DNA from 3 places in the Salinivibrio sp. PR5 genome. Region 2 is predicted to be linked to each of the others. Evidence: predicted binding sites of a transcription regulator. Region 2 holds the regulator's gene; each other region holds the start of a gene.

The links. The regulator CRP, encoded in region 2, controls carbon source genes, mostly activating them, when cyclic AMP is high. The targets are predictions, from matches to a motif close to TGTGANNNNNNTCACA.
Region 1: a site for CRP is predicted at 2,912-2,927, ahead of BZG82_RS04635 (NupC/NupG family nucleoside CNT transporter). Genes of this name have one in related genera too.
Region 3: a site for CRP is predicted at 2,405-2,420, ahead of mlc (sugar metabolism global transcriptional regulator Mlc). Genes of this name have one in related genera too.

What each region holds. Positions count from the first base shown of each region.
Region 1 covers NZ_MUFK01000007.1:24,639-29,454, forward strand. The annotation lists gene BZG82_RS04625 (DUF294 nucleotidyltransferase-like domain-containing protein) at 1-562, opposite strand, end outside; gene BZG82_RS04630 (BCCT family transporter) at 740-2,356, opposite strand; gene BZG82_RS04635 (NupC/NupG family nucleoside CNT transporter) at 2,998-4,221, shown strand; gene yjjG (pyrimidine 5'-nucleotidase) at 4,365-4,816, shown strand, end outside.
Region 2 covers NZ_MUFK01000005.1:79,301-84,116, forward strand. The annotation lists gene BZG82_RS03550 (YheU family protein) at 29-247, shown strand; gene BZG82_RS03555 (phosphoribulokinase) at 307-1,176, shown strand; gene crp (cAMP-activated global transcriptional regulator CRP) at 1,428-2,060, shown strand; gene BZG82_RS03565 (hypothetical protein) at 2,189-3,055, shown strand; gene BZG82_RS03570 (DUF1338 domain-containing protein) at 3,107-3,901, opposite strand; gene astD (succinylglutamate-semialdehyde dehydrogenase) at 3,912-4,816, opposite strand, start outside.
Region 3 covers NZ_MUFK01000037.1:25,546-30,361, reverse strand. The annotation lists gene BZG82_RS12675 (methyl-accepting chemotaxis protein) at 1-875, opposite strand, end outside; gene queD (6-carboxytetrahydropterin synthase QueD) at 1,125-1,487, shown strand; gene queE (7-carboxy-7-deazaguanine synthase QueE) at 1,596-2,261, opposite strand; gene mlc (sugar metabolism global transcriptional regulator Mlc) at 2,526-3,740, shown strand; gene sstT (serine/threonine transporter SstT) at 3,848-4,816, opposite strand, start outside.

The sequences.
Region 1 (4,816 bases), on a different contig from region 2:
CCATCACCAAAATTGACGAGACCGCTTCTTGCGACATAACTTGGGCTGCATATTGTACCGAGTCGGTACTATCGATCATCACGGGGTCGCGAATAATCAGCTTCTTAACCTTGGACGTCGTCAGATCATTGGCTTCATTATGGCTCGATACCGCCTGACGTAATCGCGTCCGGTCTTCGACCTCGACAAAATCGGCAAAGTGTTCAAATTCATCAAACAAGCGGTTAAATGTCGCCTCAGGGATGAAGTATACCAAGGTGTCTTCGATCGCCTTGGCGGGCATACGCACTCGGTTGTTCATCAAAAGCCCCATCTGACCGAAAATATCCCCCTCGGCGATACGGTTGTACAAGGTGCCATTACGACGATACAGCTCGACAGCACCGCTACGGATCATGGCTAAATCATGAATCTCATCGCCGTAGGCAAAAATCGTCGTGCCCGCTCGGTGATAACTAATTTCGATGCTTTGCGCGACCTCAGCAACCACCTCTTCGGGAATCGATTCAAAAGGGGCGTATTGGGAAAGAAATGTCGCAATTTCAACTTGTTCAGCTTCCATGATGCTCACCTAGCGTTGCGAGAAAGTGCAAGGGTATGCGGTTGACTATTTACAATAGATGAAACCTTAAAGCGTTGTCTCACCCATCACATATCAAAGTTGTTGGTAATAAAAAAGGCAGTCCCGAGGGCCTGCCTTTTTCATCATAGCTAACTGTTAGTTACTTAGCACGTACAGTTACTTAGCGCGCGGCTCTGATGCCAACCCTTTAAACAAGGAAGCTGTCGCCACCAAGAGTACAATCGTGAACGGGAAGCCGGTTGAAACCGCCATCGCTTGTAGGGCAACCAAGCCACCACCAAGGATAAGCGCCACCGCAACTAGACCCTCGAACGACGCCCAGAAAACACGTTGTGGCACTGGCACGTTCACTTTACCGCCTGCAGAAATGGTATCGATAACCAATGAGCCCGAGTCAGACGAGGTCACAAAGAACACGATAACCAGAATGATACCGATGAATGAGGTAATCGATGCCAACGGCAAATCATCCAACATCGCAAACAGTTTCAGTGACAGCTCTGCATCAACAACTGCGGTGTAACCTTCGTTTACAAATTGACCAATCGCGGTACCACCGAATGCGGTCATCCATAACACACAAGCAGCAGATGGGATCAGCAATACGCAGGTGATGAACTCACGCACTGTGCGGCCACGAGATACACGCGCAATAAACATACCTACAAATGGGGACCATGAAATCCACCATGCCCAATAGAACGAAGTCCAGCCCTGCGTAAAGTTGGCATCTTCACGTGCAAACGGCATAGACAGCGCAGGCAAGTTTTCAAGGTACGCGGCGAGGTTACCAAAGAAACCGGTCAAAATGGCTAGCGTTGGACCCACTGCAATCACAAAGATAAGCAGTAGCAGCGCAAGCAGCATGTTCACTTCGGAAAGGCGTTTCACCCCTTTATCTACCCCGGCAACCACAGACAGGATGGCCATCGCGGTGATACCCATGACAAGCAGCACCTCAGTGGTGTTACCCAGTGGGGTATCAAACAGATAGTGAAGACCAGCAGACGCCTGTGATGCACCGAGACCCAGTGACGTTGCAAGGCCGAAGAGGGTCGCGATGATCGCAAGAATATCGATCACGTGGCCGGTCCAGCCCCATACACGCTCGCCAAAGAGCGGGTAAAAGACAGAACGCATGGTCAAAGGCAAGCCTTTGTTGTAGGCAAACAGAGCCAGACCTAGCGCCAAGACAGCGTAGATAGCCCAAGGGTGAAGACCCCAGTGGAAAATCGTTGCAGACATACCTAGGCGTCGAGCCGCTTCAGCATCTCCGGCTGCAGCACCTAACGGTGCCCAGTCGGTACGAATACCGTTTGCATCAACAGCGGTACCGCCCAATGAGGTTTGAAAGTGTGTTAACGGCTCTGAAACACCGTAGAACATCAAACCAATACCCATACCGGCGGCAAACAACATCGCAAACCAACCCGCATAGCTATAATCCGGCTTAGCTTCTGTCCCGCCGAGACGAACGCGACCCAAAGGTGACACAATCAGCACTAGACAGGCGATAACAAAAATATTACCTGCAGAAAGGAAGAACCAGTCTAGGTTCGAGGTCAACCAACCCCGAAGATCACCAAAAACAGGGCCGATTTGGTTTTGAAACGCCAAAGTGACAAATACAAAGGCCATAATGGCCAGCCCCGAGACCATAAATACTCGGTTGTGAATATCAAAACCAAACGGGCCAAGTTTAACGGCCACGTTATCCTGACCGACCTGGTAGTCAGTATCGATCGGGTTAACTTTCCCGTCCGGTTTCATCATATCTTCATGGCTTTTATCGCTCACGAGTTAACTCCTTAGTCCGTTTGTTCGGAAGCCTGTGAGTGTCGGTGGCCTGTGCGCTCAATTGGCCTTTTCATCGCAAAACGCGGATAAAAAAGTTGACCAGCAGCAAGAACCGCAACATCCACACAGCTCACTACCCTAACATAAATGCGTAACGATTTAATTAGGGCACTAACCAAATGTCGATTTTATAACCAGCTATTAATCAATATATCCACTCAATCCCAGACTAGACGGGGCCTAGAACTCATTTGAACTCTTTATTTCAGAGCTATAAAGGATCGTGTCATACACATTCCTCTTCTAGGTTTAGCGGAAATACGCCGTATCATAAAAAGAATTCATTGATAGTGCTCACAAAAAATACCTATGTTCACCAGCAAAACTTTTGATGGATCACAAAGACATCGTGAATAGCATGCGTCTGTTCAAGTACCTATCGTGAAGCCGCTCTGAGCTCGCACGACTCGCCTACGAGCACATAACCTCCAGGCCACAAAAATGCAAAATAATGCAACAATATGATTTATTAGTGACACTTGTCACACTTGGAAAAATAAGTACAATACCGCCGCAATCGTTTTCCATCCCAGTTTAACGTTTGCGGAGCAAGCATCATGCAATTTGGCATCGGCCTTTTGGGGATTAGCGTCCTCTTTCTAATCGCGATTGGATTTTCAGAAAATCGTCGTGCGATCAACTGGCGTACCGTCGGTGGCGCTTTCATTATTCAAATCGTCTTTGCCGGGTTTATTATCTCCGTCCCGCTTGGTCAGCGTATTCTGGCTAACGCATCAGAAGCCGTGTCCGCAATTATTAGCTTTGGCGATATTGGTGCTGAGTTTCTGTTTGGTGATCTCGCGAAATTTAAACTTGGCTTTATTTTTGCCTTCAACGTTTTACCAACTATCGTCTTTTTCTCCGCTCTGATCGCGGTGCTTTACCATTTAGGGGTCATGGCTTGGATTATTCGCCTGATCGGTGGCGTACTAAGACGCGTACTCGGCACCTCGCGCACTGAATCGATGTCAGCCACTGCCAATATCTTTGTCGGATCGGTAGAAGCCCCTCTTGTCGTGCGCCCTTTTCTCGCCTCAATGACGCGCTCAGAATTATTTGCAGTCATGGTCGGCGGGTTAGCCTCCGTCGCGGGAGGCACCATGGTTGGATACGCAGGCCTCGGTGTTGAAATGAAATACCTGATCGCTGCCGCCTTTATGTCCGCACCAGCCGGTCTAATGATGGCAAAAATTATGGTCCCGCAGACCGAAGCGCCTATCAGCCATACCCAAGCGCAAGCCGAGCAAGATAACCACGATAAGCCTGTCAACTTGATCGATGCAGGCACACAAGGTGCTTTGAGTGGATTACAAATTGCGATGGCAGTCGGGGCTAGCTTACTGGCCGTGATCAGCATGATTGCGCTGATTAACGGCGGGTTGGGCAAACTTGGTCCTATGATCAATATGCCTCAGTTGAGTCTGGAATGGATATTCGGCTATGTGTTTGCACCAGTCGCTTGGCTCATCGGCATTCCGTGGGGGGAAGCAATGACTGCTGGTACCTTAATTGGTAAGAAAATTGCGGTGAATGAATTTGTGGCGTTTGCTGATTTTATGAATCTAAAAGGTGCACTTTCTCCCCATAGCCAAGCCATTGTTACCTTTGCTCTGTGCGGCTTTGCCAACCTCACTTCGATCGCGATGTTGATGGGCGGACTGGGCGGTATTGTTCCAGAGCGCCGAGGTGATATCGCCAAATTAGGAATGCGTGCCATTCTTGCCGCCACCTTAGCAAATCTGATGAGCGCAACATTAGCAGGGCTGTATCTGACTTTGTAACCTCAATCACGCTAGATCGTTTTACCATCATTCTGACGGTTCAGTGTTTCTCACCAAGGACGGTGAGTGCACAAAAAAGCCTCGAAGAGAACGGGCTTCATCTGTTACACTTCATTTACTTAACGTAAAGAGATGTAGTCACCATGCGGTATCCTTGGGTTCTTTTTGATGCAGATGAAACACTGTTTCACTTTGATGCGTTTGCAGGACTGCAACGCATGTTTTCACACTATGATGTCGATTTCGACCAACACGCCTTTGCCGAATATTCAGAACTAAACAAACCTTTGTGGGTGCAATACCAAAATGGCGAGATAGACGCACACACGCTGCAAACCAAACGCTTTACCCACTGGGGAAAGCGGCTTAAAGTGGCACCGACAACGCTAAATCAGCACTTTTTGGATGCGATGGCCGAAATCTGTGAGCCACTCCCAGGCGCAGAAGCATTGCTAAACGCGATTCGTCCACACGCACACATTGGTATTATCACCAATGGCTTTACCGCGTTACAGGATGTCCGTTTAGAAAAAACAGGGTTCAAGCCAGCCATTTCTACTCTCGTGGTATCCGAGCAAGTCGGTTTTGCCAAACC
Region 2 (4,816 bases):
TCTAGGTGTCAGCAAAAGGTGATGTAGTATGATGGTTCCATGGCAATCTGTGCCAGCCGAAACCTTGACCAATTTAATTGAGCACTTTGTGTTGCGGGAAGGGACAGATTACGGTGAGCAGGAAGTCAGCTTTGCTGAGAAAGTTGAACAAGTGCGCGAACAATTAAAATCCGGCGATGCCGTGATTGTATACTCTGAGCTGCATGAGACAGTGGATATTCGTCGTCAGCGCGATCTCAGACCGTAACACCGCCTCCCATTGTGGGCTGCGGTGTAAATTCAGACTGATCAATGACAGGGCTCGTCATGTCGGCTAAACACCCAATCATCGCTGTGACCGGTTCATCTGGCGCAGGCACAACCACGACCTCCGAAGCGTTTCGCAAGATGTTCAATATGATGAACATCAAAGCCTCTTGGTTAGAGGGCGATAGCTTTCACCGCTTCACGCGGCCAGAGATGGATGTTGAGATCCGTAAAGCACGTGAACAAGGTCGTCATATTAGCTACTTTGGCCCCACGGCCAACGACTTCCCACGCCTTGAGCAATTTTTTAAAGAATATGGCGAACAAGGCACCGGCAAGTATCGTCGTTATCTACACACCTTTGATGAAGCCGTGCCTTATAATCAAATGCCGGGCACCTTCACTCCCTGGCAAGATCTGCCTGAAAATACCGACGTATTATTTTATGAAGGCTTGCATGGCGGAGTGGTGGATGGTGACGTCAATGTCGCCCAACATGTTGATTTACTGATCGGCATGGTGCCTATCGTTAACTTGGAGTGGATTCAAAAGTTTGTCCGCGATACGCGCGACCGCGGCCATTCCCGCGAGGCCGTTACGGACTCCATTGTGCGTTCCATGGACGATTACTTGCACTATATTACGCCGCAGTTTTCTCGCACGCATATTAACTTCCAACGCGTCCCAACCGTAGATACATCTAACCCGCTGAATGCAAAAGGGATCCCGTCACTCGACGAAAGTTTTGTCGTGATCCGCTTTCGTGGCATGAAGAACGTCGATTTTCCTTATTTACTGCAAATGATCAGTGGCGCCTTTATGTCTCGGCACAACACGCTGGTCGTGCCCGGCGGTAAAATGGGATTTGCGATGGAGCTGATTATTCGCCCCTTGATCCAACAGTTGATTGAGAAAGGCAAGATAGGTTAAGCGCCGTAGCGCACTTAACGTGTATTACTTCTCAGGTCGTGATCTTAGCCACATTTTTGCCGAATTTTTAGGCGGTTGGCTTAGATCAAAATCAAGAAATCCAGATAGAAAAAAGATACACTCTTGTTAACATACAGTGAGCTTGTAGCCTGCGCCAAGACCTCGTATTCTGTGCATTGGACTGATGGGTTTCCATTCAGACAAAGACAGGACGTCGTTGCCGGGCAACACATGCAGAGGAAATAAGTTATATGGTTCCAGGAAAACCTCAAACAGACCCTACACTCGAGTGGTTCCTTTCACATTGTCATATTCACAAGTACCCGTCCAAAAGTACTCTGATCCATGCAGGGGAAAAGGCGGAGACCTTGTACTACATCGTGAAAGGTTCTGTGGCCGTACTAATCAAAGATGAAGAAGGCAAGGAGATGATCCTGTCTTACCTTAACCAAGGTGACTTCATCGGCGAACTTGGTCTGTTCGAAGAGGACCAAGAGCGCACCGCATGGGTACGTGCGAAATCACCTTGCGAAGTGGCAGAAATTTCATTCAAGAAATTCCGCCAGCTGATCCAAGTTAACCCAGACATTTTGATGCGTCTCTCCTCTCAGATGGCGCGTCGCCTGCAAGTGACCAGCCAGAAAGTGGGAGACCTTGCCTTCCTGGACGTGACCGGCCGCATTGCACAAACCCTACTGAACTTGGCGAAGCAACCTGACGCCATGACTCACCCTGACGGCATGCAAATCAAGATCACGCGTCAGGAAATCGGTCAAATTGTTGGCTGTTCGCGTGAGACGGTTGGGCGTATCCTTAAAATGCTGGAAGAGCAGAATCTTATCTCAGCTCACGGTAAAACCATTGTGGTTTACGGCACACGCTAATCCTCGCGTGTTGCGATAAAACCGGCGCTTTTGCGTCGGTTTTTTATTTTTATTGACTGGAAACTCATTACCTAAGTTCTACACTTCAAAAACGACCCATCTAACAACTGATTAACAGGATGTCGTTTATGAGAAGCTTACGTCACACCCTTGCTGCATTGCTACTCGCGGCGGTTTCTTCAACTGCTGCGGCGAATATCACCATTGTCCACCCAGAACCACGGGCTGGCTCTGCCCTCGATTTATACGCTATCGACTTGATTGAGTTTTTAGCGGAAAAATCGGGTAAGTCTGTCACGTTACAGCCCTTTCAAGGCCAAATTGGCTCTCAGTCTCGTAAAGTAGAAATGCTGAAACAAGGACGACTGACGGTAGATTGGCTCGGGGCCGACCGTACCCTTGAGTCAGAATTACTTCCCATCCGTTATCCAGTTTTTCGGGGTCTATTAGGCCATCGCTTGTTCATTACCAATCAAGCCACCGAACCCAAGCTTGCACAAATCAGTGACCAAGCAGGGCTCAATAATCTGACCATGATCCAAGGGCAAGGCTGGGCGGATGTGAAGGTCTTGCAGTCGGCGGGATTTCGGGTTCGAGAAATATCAAGCTTTGAGAATATCTTTAAAGCCGTCGATACCGGACGGGCTGACCTCTTCCCGCGTGCTTTGATTGAGCCTTTTAGCGAGCTGGCAGAGCGACCTCAATATGCAAATCTGTTGGTCGATCCGCACTTAATGCTGATCTATCGCTTCCCGATGTTCTTGTTTGTATCGCCCCAAAACCCAGAGGTGGCGACCATGCTCAATGATGCCTTTGCGGCCGCCTATCAAGACGGATCCTTCATCGAATTTTTTGAGAATGCGCCTCTGGTAAAAGAGACCTTTGAGAAAGCCAATATTGGTGAGCGCACCTTTATTCGCGTCGACAACCCACATCTGAGTAATGAAACTCAGGCGATTGACGATAAATTCTGGCTCGATATTGAAAGTCGCTAAACACAGCCACCCAAAAAAGGAGAGCATCGCTCTCCTTTTCTTCTCTCGCCACTATTGATGCGTACTTTCAAAGATTTTATCAGCCGAGGCGGCGACAAAACCTTGATAAAGTTCACCGTCCGGAAGCGGATACCGTTTCGCAAACTCGTAGAACCCCCCCGGAATATCATGGCGTGCATCGCTAAATTGCACCGGCACGCGATCAGCCATCGTCGAGGATTGCTCCAAAAAGACTGATGCATCCCCTTTGACCTCCCCGCCAGATTCGTTAATGGTAAACCCATTTTGGCGCAAGGTATCGTTGACCGCTTGACAGCTATCATGGTTGTTCAGCTGATTCACGCTGACGGTAAAGTGGTTCGCCCCATAGCCATGCGCTGCCACCCAAGCTGCATATTCACTTTCATCCGCTAACGTCTTGTAGGTTTGCCAATCCAACTCCCACAAACGTCCTTGATGAAGAAAATCGCTCCCTTTCAGCGCATCATCATCCACATTCGCCACTAAGTCGCGCACGATAGATTGCAATCTTGTCGAGCATTGGCCGACCATCAATTCACTAATAAACACTTTCGGCATCAAAGGGTCGGGATGCTCGTAGTGACGTGCGTTGAGCTTCTTCGCTTCAAAGGTGTACTCACCTTTCGGTTCATAGCCCAACGCAATAAAAGGACGGGCAAGCTTGTCCAGCCCTACATTAGGCAGTGCAAAGGTGCGCAGTGCAATGTGATCATTGATCAGGGGTTGGCCTTCTTCGAGCAACCCATGCACTTTCTGCGCAGAAGGGCAAAGACGCTGTGTGTAGTCTTGCCACAATCTGTCAAATAACGCTTGGCAACTATCCATGTTATTCTCCTTAATCAAGAGGCGTGATCCCCGGCGCAAAGCTCTCGGGCAAGGTGACCTGCTCGCCTTCCATCGATGCCATAGGGTAGGCACAATAATCGGCGGCATAATAAGCACTTGGACGCAGGTTACCCGACGCGCCCGGACCACCAAATGGTGCATCCCCACTGGCACCGGTCAATTGACGGTTACGGTTTACAATACCGGCGCGAATATGGTCAAGGAAGTATTGCCACTCACCATCGTCGTCACTGATAAGGCCTGCCGATAAGCCGTAGCGGGTATCATTCGCTTTCGTCAATGCATCGGCCATATCGGTGTAACGCTGCACCTGCAATAAAGGACCGAAGTATTCTTCATCGGGTAACTCGGCGATCCCGCTAACATCAATGATCCCCGGCGAGATCACGGCATCATGGCGATGTTCACAAGCGACGACTGGCTTGCCACCGAGATCGATCAGTTTTTGCTGAGTGGCTAAGATCCCTTCAGCTGCCGCCACAGAGATCTGTGCGCCCATAAAGGGCGCCGGATCATCGAATTGCCCGCCCACACGGATCGTTTTAGTCCACGCTGCCAAGCGCGCCAAGATCTTGTCACCCTCCTCCCCTTTAGGAAGAAGCAGACGACGTGCACACGTACAACGCTGACCGGCACTGAGGTAAGCCGATTGAATAATGGTATAAACCGTGGCGTCCACACCACTGTGTTTATCACTGATAACCAGTGGGTTATTGCCCCCCATTTCCAGTGCCAGCATTTTGTCCGGTTGGCCGGCAAACTGGCGATGGAGGATGTGTCCGGTGTTGGCGCTCCCGGTAAATAGAAGGCCATCAATACCTCGCGCTTGTGCTAACGCTTCGCCGGTATCACGGCCCCCTTGCACCAAGTTAATCAGCCCAGCAGGTAGACCAG
Region 3 (4,816 bases), on a different contig from region 2:
TCATTGGTTTCATGACGTTGACTATCGGCGAGTTGGTCGGTATGCCCAGAGACGCGAATGAGGTTTAACGCTTCAGACGACAGCGTCTCTGAGGTACGTTGCACTTGTTGTAAGCTAGCAGAAAAATTATCGAGTAATTGATCACAGCTATTACATAGCTCGCCAATCTCGTCATTCCGTGTGTCATTCAAGCGCTCAGCCAAGTTTTTGTCGCGACTGGTTCGCTTCATAAAGGCCGATACGTGTTTGAGGGGGGATACCACCCAACGACGGATCACTGTCAGTGAGATCAGAAAGCCCAACACAGCGATACTGCCCATGATCCCAGCAGTGATCAGCATTTCTTTATCAATGGTGCCATAGAGCGGCTGTAAGTCATATTCGAGTCGAATAACGCCCAGCACAGTGCCTTCTTCCGCAACATGGCATTGTAGGCAATTGGTCCCGCGATAATCACTGCTGGCTTTCATTGGCAGTGCCACAACCAACCTCTTGCCGGATTCAGAGTCAAAGGTTTCGACAATGGTCTCGCCATCAAGCGCACGTTGGTCGATATTATCTTTTGGGGCTTGTTCAGGGTTGCCTGGACCGAAAAAGCGGGTGATCGCTTCTGCCCGAATAACACGTGCCTCTTCAATACCCTTGTGGGAAAGCATTTTGTCGCGCAGTGTATTGCGTTGGCTGATTGTGCCGGTCAGCATCAACATATTCAGACTATCGAAATAGTTGGATGCTTTATCGAGCGTTTGTTCACTGACTATCGAGGTCATCAGCGCTTTTTGCTGATGTGATTGATAGGCCAACGAGGTCACAAGCACCAGAGCGAAGACGAGAAAAAGCGAAAGGAGAAGTTTGCTCGCGAGAGTCATGCGCATGAGTCAACCGTTTGTTATTAAATTATATGTATGTCAATTGAATTCTGTCAGATCTATGTTAAACCGTGTCTCACCAGATGCCGCGATTCCCATATAAAATGTGTGATTTCATCGACGTAAATTGTCGCACCTTTGCGACGGGCAACGGTTTGCGTTGGCTATAATCGCGCTGATCTCAGGGATAGAGATTGTGTCGGTCAGGGAAGTTGAGTAGCATGCGCCATCTTGTTGTTGATGGGATTTGGCAGTATGACAACTGAACTGTTTAAAGAATTTACCTTTGAGGCCGCTCACCACTTACCGAATGTGCCAGAAGGACATAAGTGTGGGCGTTTGCACGGTCACTCGTTTATGGTGCGTTTGTATGTTGAAGGAGAGGTTGACCCACACACAGGCTGGGTGATCGACTTCGCTGACATCAAAGCCGCTTTCAAGCCTATCTATGATCGTCTTGACCACTACTATCTCAATGAGATTGAAGGGCTGGAAAACCCAACCAGCGAAGTGTTGGCGCGTTGGATTTGGCAACAGGTCAAGCCAAACCTGCCTTTATTAAGCAAGGTAATGGTGAAAGAAACCTGCACCGCAGGCTGCACTTACCGCGGTGAATAAATAAAAGCCGAGTGATAACACTCGGCTTTTTGATCGATATTCTTCATGTCGTGCGGTTGAACTCGCCCGCGAAGTATCGGCCGACACCCGAGTTTTTATCTATTTGCGCTAGGCAATATTTAAATATTTGTGCGTTTGTATCGACAAGCGCCAGCCGCGCGCAATACAGGTATCAATACATAGCTTGGTGGCACGAGACTTTTGACTGACAGGCTGTAGCGCAATGGTTGCCTTCGGTGAAGGTGGGCAGTCGCCAAGCAGCGCATCTAACTGTGCAATGTCTTTCTCGGTGCCCACAGGATGTTTGATTTCGTTCGCGCGCGCCATCGCACTGGCCAGTACCGGTAATTTGCCACGCATATTGATTTTAGGTGACACCGTGACCCAAGTCTGCGGACTGGCTTTGACCTCATATGTGCCACTGGTTTCAATTTGGCACTGACACCCAACCGCTTCTAGCGCCTCGGTTAAGGGCACCAAGTCGTATAGGCAAGGCTCCCCCCCAGTAATCACAATATGTTTAGCCTGATAGCGTTGGGTGATTTCTGTCGCAATATCTTTCGCACTCAGCCAACACCAAGCAGGCGAGTCTTCTGACTTATCGATAATAAATATTTTGTCTTGTTGATCGTTATCATCGGTTTCCCATGTTTGCTTGGTATCGCACCAAGCGCAGCCGACAGGGCAACCTTGCAAGCGGACAAAGACGGAGGGCACGCCAGTAAATGTGCCTTCTCCCTGAATAGTTTCAAATATTTCGTTTACTCGGTACATCATGCTTTCTGGCGGTTCGATTCGACGGCGCATTATGCCAATTTATCCTCCGCAGATCTTGCTTTTTCACGATTGATTGGATTTTTACCATAGTTACTAAATCGTATGGTTTCGTGAGGCTAAACGCGATTTTCACACCTGAAAGTGATAGATATCACGCGGCGACCTTATTGTGCTTCACAATTAGTTCGCAAAGTAAAAAAATTCAATTATACGCATCATCATGAATAGGATCGCCAGATCCCAGCAGTAATAGGACAGGGCATGATTATTGGGCAGCCGGGGCATATTGATCATATCAAGCGCAAAAATGCCGGCACAGTTTACAACTTGATCGACCGCTTTGGGCCTATCTCGCGCATCGAGCTTTCCAAACGCAGCCAGCTGGCACCTGCCAGTATTACTAAAATTGTCCGTGAGCTAATGGACGCACACCTTGTCAAAGAAACACAAATTCAAGAAACCAGTATGCGTGGTCGACCCGCCGTTGGGTTGATGCTGGACAATGACGGGTGGCAATTCTTATCGATGCGTTTAGGGCGCGGTTACCTCACGATGGCTTTGCACTCGTTAAGCAGTGACATTCTGGTACAAGAACGCCATGAGTTGGCGGTGATGCCTCAAGAGGCCTTGCTAGCGACCGTTGTCGAGTACGTTAAAGCCTTCTTTTCGCGTCATCATGACGTGGTGGATCGCGTGACAAGCATCGCGGTGTCGTTGCCGGGTTTAGTGAATAGTGCGCAAGGAACGGTCATTCAAATGCCGCACTTTGAGGTTAGCCATATGCCATTGGGACCCGTCCTGCATCGAGAAACAGGATTACCGGTTTTTGTGGGTAATGATACCCGCTCGTGGGCGCTGGCTGAAAAGTTATTTGGTAACGCGAAAGAATCAGATAGCGCGGTGCTGATTGCCGTTCACAATGGCGTTGGGGCTGGGATTATCCTAGAAGGAAAAGTACTCCAAGGGCGCGTGGGGAATGTGGGTGAGCTGGGTCATATTCAAGTGAAGCCATTTGGTAAGCGATGCTTTTGTGGCAATTATGGCTGCTTAGAAACCGTGGCAAGTTTAGCCGCGGTCATTGAGCAGGTAGAAACCTTGCTCGCAGAGGGGCACCCTAGTCAATTGCGCGGTAAAACCCTCACCATTGACGCGATTTGTGATGCCGCCGTCGCCGGTGATGCGTTGGCGCAACGCGTGATTACAGAGCTTGGCCATCACCTAGGAACGGCGATCGCCATCGTGGTGAATTTATTTAATCCGGAAAAAATATTATTTGGCGGCGAGTTTAACCGGGCGAAATCGGTGCTCTATCCAGCAATCATGGAATGCTTAAAGACGCAAACCATCCCTTTATACAGCCAAAACTTAGTGCTAGAAGAAAGTTATTTCTACACGCAAGCGACCATGCCGGGCGCTGCGATGGTGAAACAAGCCATGTACGACGGCAAACTACTCATGAAGGTACTGGAAGGCTAGTAACGAGCGCATAAACGAAAAAAGCAGGTGCCAAGCACCTGCTTTTTTGTATCAAACCTGAATGGGAGCGCTATCCGCCTTTTGCCGATAAAACGCCCTTTATCGGCTTATCCGTTTTTACGCTCTTCACCCATACAGGCTGCGGCGGTAAAGACTACGTCTGTTGAGCTGTTAAGCCCCGTTTCTGCTGAATCTTGCAACACACCAATGGTAAAGCCAACACCGACCACTTCCATGGCAATTTCGTGTGGGATACCAAACAAGTTACACGCCAGTGGGATCAGCAAGAGTGAGCCGCCAGCAACGCCTGATGCACCGCACGCAGACACTGCGGCAACAATGCTAAGCAGAATTGCAGTGGCAATATCCACTTCAATCCCTAAGGTATGTACCGCGGCGAGTGTAAGAACCGTGATGGTGATTGCCGCGCCACCCATGTTGATCGTTGCCCCGAGTGGAATCGAGACAGAGTAAGTATCTTCATCAAGCTTGAGCTTACGGCACAGCTGCATATTCACAGGGATATTCGCGGCTGAGCTGCGGGTAAAGAAGGCGGTAAGGCCACTTTCACGCAGGCAGCGGAAAACCAGTGGATACGGATTTTGGCGCGTTTTATAAAACACGATCAGTGGATTAACGATCAACGCAATCGTTGCCATACTGCCAAGGAGCACACCAAGCAAATGAATGTAGCCAAGCAGCGCATCAAAACCACTTTGTGCCAAGGTGTTGGCGACAAGGCCAAAAATACCGATGGGCGCAAAACGGATCACGAAGCGCACAATCATAGACACGCCTTCAGACACGTCAGAGAAGACGCGTTTGGTCTCGCTTGATGCATGGTGTAAGGCAATGCCCAAACCAATCGCCCACGCGAGAATACCGATATAGTTGCCGGACATCAGAGCGTTGACTGGGTTATCGACAATATTAAACAGCAAGGTGTTTAATACTTGGGTAATGCCTTCCGGTGGCGCGACAGCTGCATCGGTTGCGGCAAACTGTAAGGTCGTCGGAAACAAAAAGCTCATGGTAACCGCGGTCAAGGATGCCGCCAGCGTGCCGAGCAGGTAGAG